One region of the Cellulomonas sp. Y8 genome, then DNA from elsewhere that is predicted to be linked to it. Evidence: predicted binding sites of a transcription regulator. Region 1 holds the regulator's gene; the other holds the start of a gene.
What was found. Region 1 encodes LexA, which represses DNA repair genes until DNA is damaged. Its sites were predicted from a motif close to TCGAACANNTGTTCGA; they were not measured.
Positions count from the first base shown of each region.

Region 2: FKM96_RS21250 (DUF222 domain-containing protein) is a predicted target of LexA. The motif match lies at 844-859, and genes of this name have one in related genera.

Region 1 covers NZ_CP041203.1:408,053-410,444, reverse strand. Annotated here, with positions in the region: gene FKM96_RS01870 (aminotransferase class V-fold PLP-dependent enzyme) at 1-975, shown strand, start outside; gene lexA (transcriptional repressor LexA) at 1,009-1,752, opposite strand; gene FKM96_RS01860 (LysM peptidoglycan-binding domain-containing protein) at 2,008-2,392, shown strand, end outside.
Region 2 covers NZ_CP041203.1:693,725-696,116, reverse strand. Annotated here, with positions in the region: gene FKM96_RS03115 (DUF6328 family protein) at 1-293, opposite strand, end outside; RNA gene ssrA (transfer-messenger RNA) at 511-877, shown strand; gene FKM96_RS21250 (DUF222 domain-containing protein) at 1,133-2,392, shown strand, end outside.

The DNA.
Region 1 (2,392 bases):
GTCGCGCCGCGGCGCACCGCCCGGGCGCTGCGCGAGGACGTGGACCGCTGGTCGTCCGGCGGCCTCGACGTGGCGCGGTACGAGCGCGCCGTCCACGTCGCCCGCGAGCGGTTCGCGGCCCTCGTCGACGTGCCGGCCGACCGGGTCGCGATCGGGTCCCAGGTCTCGGCGATGGTCGCGGTGGTCGCGGCGTCGCTCCCGGACGGCGCGCGGGTGGTGTGCGTGGACGGCGACTTCACCTCGGTGGTGTTCCCTTTCCTCGCGCAGGGCCGGCTGCGGGTCGAGCACGTGCCGGCCGACCGGCTGGCCGAGGCCGTCGTGCCGGGGGTCGACCTGGTCGCCTACTCGCTGGTGCAGTCGGCGACGGGTGCGGTGCTCGACGACGACGCGGTGCTCGCGGCGGCGCGGGGAGCGGGCAGCCGGACGCTGTGCGACCTGACCCAGGCCGCCGGGTGGCTCCGCGTCGACGCGTCCCGGTACGACGTGAGCGTGACCGCGGCGTACAAGTGGCTGTGCGCCCCGCGCGGGACCGGCTTCCTCACCGTCCGGGCCGAGGCCCAGGACGCGCTGGTCCCCGTGCACGCGGGCTGGTACGCGGGCGACGACCCCTGGGCGTCCTGCTACGGGCCCGAGATGCGGCTGGCGGGGGACGCGCGGCGGTTCGACGTGTCGCCGGCGTGGCAGGCGTGGCTCGGCGCCGCCGAGTCGCTGGACCTGTTCGCGGGTGCCGACCGGGACGCCGTCCAGGCGCACGCGGTCGGGCTCGCCGACGCCTTCCGCGCGGGCCTCGGGCTGGAGCCCGGTGGCAGCGCGATCGTGACGCTGCCCGACCCGGAGGGACGACGTCGCGGCGCGCTGGTGGCCGCGGGCTGCCGGGTCGCCGGGCGCGCCGGGCGGGTGCGGCTGGCGTTCCACGTCTGGAACGACGCCGTGGACGTGCAGCGCGCGCTCACCGCGCTGCACGGGGAGGTCTGACCACCGGCCGGGTCGCGCCCGGCCGGTGCCGCGTCAGAGGGAGCGGAGCACCGAGACGACGCGGCCGAGCACCTGCGCGTGGTCGCCGTCGATCGGGGAGTACGCGGGGTTCTGCGGCAGCAGCCACACGTGCCCGTCCGCGCGCTTGAGGGTCTTGACCGTCGCCTCGCCGTCGAGCATCGCGGCGACGATCTCGCCGTTCTCGGCGACGGGCTGCCGGCGGACCACGACCCAGTCGCCGTCGCAGATCGCGGCGTCGACCATCGAGTCCCCGACGACCTTGAGCAGGAACAGCTCGCCCGTGCCCACGAGCTGGCGGGGGAGCGGGAACACGTCCTCGACGAGCTGCTCGGCGAGGATCGGGCCGCCGGCGGCGATCCGCCCCACCACGGGCACGTACGCCGCCTCGGGCGCGCCCTCGCGCGCGGCGGAGTCGGCGTCGCCGATCCCCGTGATGCCGGCGACGCCGGGGAGCGGCGCGACGCCGCGCGAGTCGTCCGGCTGGACGACCTCGATCGCGCGCGGCCGGTTCGGGTCGCGGCGCAGGTAGCCCTTGCGCTCGAGCGCGGTGAGCTGGTGCTTGACGCTCGACGGGCTGGTGAGGCCGACGGCGTCGCCGATCTCCCGCATGCTCGGCGGGTAGCCGCGCGACTCGACCGACGCGCGCACCGTCTCGAGGACCAGCCGCTGGCGCGGCGTGAGGCCGTCGCCGTCCCCGAGCTCGGCCACGGCCGCCTCGCCGAGGCCCGCCGCGGTGCCCGTCCCGTCGCTCGCCATGTCCCGCTCCCGTCCCGTCCGCCCAGGTCAGCCGCCCGCGGGTGCGTCCGCGGCGGTCCGTCGGGCGGGCGTGTCAGTGCCTCGTGGTGCGCTGTACCCGACGTCACCGAGCGTAGGGGGACGGACGGACGGGATCAAACACCTGTTCGATCGTGTCTCGACATCGTCGGTGGGGTGTGGTTCCATCGTACAAGCGTTCGAACGAACAGGTGTTCGACTCGGGTCGCCCGGCGGCCCAGGAGGGAAGTGGTGGGGATGAGCGCGATCGCAGCACACCCGGGGATCGCCCGTCCGGCGCGCCGGCAGGCGCCCGCCCGACGCGACGGGGATGCGCGTCGGCCGGTCGCCGCAGGTGGCGAGGGCCGCCTCCACCTCACGCGGCGCGGTCGCGTCGTCGTCGCCCTCCTGGGCCTGGCGGTCGTCCTCGGCGGCCTCGTGGGCGGTCGCGCGGTGGCCGAGGCCCCGGAGCGCGCCACCGAGGTGACGACGCACGCCGTGCAGTCGGGCGAGACGCTGTGGGCGATCGCCGCGAGCGTGGCGGACCCGGGGGAGGACGTGCGGGACGTCGTCCTCGGCCTGCAGGAGCTCAACGGCCTGGCGGACGCCTCGCTCCAGGCCGGCCAGGTCCTGCTGCTCCCCG
Region 2 (2,392 bases), 290 kb from region 1:
ATCCTGTGCAGCGAGACCGGCGCCACGATGAACGCGGTCGCGGTCAGGGCCAGCACGACCAGCACCAGGTAGACGGTCTTCTGGTAGTCGTCCAGGTCCAGGAACCGCTGCTGGAACGGGACCGTCAGCAGGAACCCGGTCAGGATCTGCACGCCGGTCTGCGCGACGCGGAGCTCCTGGAGCAGCTCGTTCCAGTTCCGGTCCATCCGCTCCGTGGCGGTCTCGCTGCGGCCGTCGCGGGGATCGGCGTCGAGGTCCTCGGGGCGGGTGCTCTCGGAGTCGTGCTGCGGCATGGTCGGTCCTTCGCGCGGTGCGCGCCGCCCGGGTCCTCGGCGGCGTCTGCGCCGATGGTGCCCCGGTCGATCGCAGGACGCAGGTCGAGCGGGCAGTCCCACGGGAATCACGGTGCGGGCTGCGGCGTTGCACCCGTATGCTGGACCTGCTGCGGCAGGCGGCCGGGAGCCCGCGAGGGCGACCGGGCGAGGGTCGCGGCGATTGACAACTCCACATGGGGGTGATCGGTTTCGACGGTGATCGTCGAGCCAGGAGAAGCGGGCCGAGGACACACGGTTATCTCGCTAACGCTCCGTGTAAACCCATAGGTGCCGATAACAAGCGCACCGACTTCGCCCTCGCCGCCTGAGCGAGCCTCGAAGTCCGTCAGCCTGAGCTAGCTTCCGACTCAGTTCCTGGCGTCATCTAGGGAGCCACTGCTCGTAGCCTTCGTCACGGGGGCTGCGGGGACTTTCACGTGACTGAGCCTGTCCACCACTTGTCTGCGTGATGGTGGGGGCCGAGAAAAGCGCAGCAGACTGCGCCCGGAGAAGCCCTGGTTCCACGTCATCGGACGCGGGTTCGATTCCCGCCACCTCCACTCGAGTGCCGAGAGGCCCGTCCCCGTCCGGGGGGCGGGCCTCTGGTGCGTCATCGGTCCCGGGCTGTGCCGGTGGCCGCTCGGGCTGCCGGGGCCGCGAGGCCCGCCCGCGGGACCCGCCGTGCGGGACCCCGCGCGCGGGACCCGCCGCGCGGCTGCGGGGCGCCGAGTCGTCCACAGGTGCCGTGGTCGTGCGTCGTCCCCAGGGCAGGGGTCGGTCGCCGGGGTCGTGTCGGTGGGCGTCGGTAGTGTCGTTCCATGGCATCTGACCTGCAGGAACACCCCGACGGCGACCCGGTCGCCGCCGTGTTGCTGCCGGTCTACGGGCCCGACGGGACCTGCCTGACGGACTTCGGCCCGGACCCCGTCGTCGCCGCGGGTGGGGCGCCGCGCACGGGTGAGCAGCGGCAGATCGAGGCGATCCGGTCCTGCGAGCCCGGACCCGAGCTGGACGCGTGGTTGCGGGGGCTGGATGCGAGCGTGCTGCCCTCGGCGATCGTGGTCGAGGTGATCGCCGCGCAGACCCGGATCGAGTCCTACCAGCACGCCCGGACCCTCGGCCTGATCGCCGAGCTCGCCTCCCGGGAGGAGATGAGCCCGGAGTGGTCGCCGCTGGCGGGCGCGCCCCCGACGCAGGCGTGCGTGGCCGGCGACGAGCTGGCGATGCGCCTGGGATGGCCGCGGGTCGCGGCGACGAAGACCGTGCACCGTGCCCTGGTGTTGGACGGGATGCTCGGCGCGACCCGCGAGGCGTTGGAGGTCGGGCACCTCGACGCGGCCAAGGCCCAGGTCCTGACGGCCGGGTTGGCGGACCTGTCGTTCCAGGTCGCGCACGCCGTCGAGGACGCGGTGCTGCACGACGCCGACCAGTGCTCGGTCGCCGAGCTCCGGCAGCGCGTCGAGCGCGAGATCCGGCTGGTCGACCCCGAGGGCGCCGCCGCACGCCGCGAGCGCGCCCGGCGCACACGCAAGGTCTCCCACCCCCGGCCGCAGCCGGACGGCATGGCCTCGATGTGGCTGGTGCTCGACGCGGCGGACGCGCTCCGGGTCGACGGGGTCCTCACGCACGCCGCGAAGACCGCCAAAGCGCTCGGCGACGACCGCACCCTGGACCAGCTGCGCGCCGACGGCCTCCGCGACCTGGTGGTCGGCGACGTCCCGGAGTCGGACGGGCCGGCGTTCGAGGTCCACCTGTCCCCGGGCCTGCCCGTGCCGCCGGAGCCGCGACGGTCGTGGAACGGGGCGACCTCCACCGACCGGGACGGCGCGGTGCTCACCCGCCCGGTGGAGCCGATCCCGATCGCCACCCTCACCCCGCTCGGTCCCGCCACGCACCCCGAGCCCCGTGTGGGCCACCCGGCCCCTTCGCGCGGAGCGCGACGCACGTCGACCGGGGTCCCGACCGGCATCGGGGCGGAAGACGACACCGGGGTCTCGACCGACACCGGGGCGGAAGGCGACACCGCGGTCTCGACCGACACCGGGGCGGAAGACGACACCGGGGCGGAAGACGACACC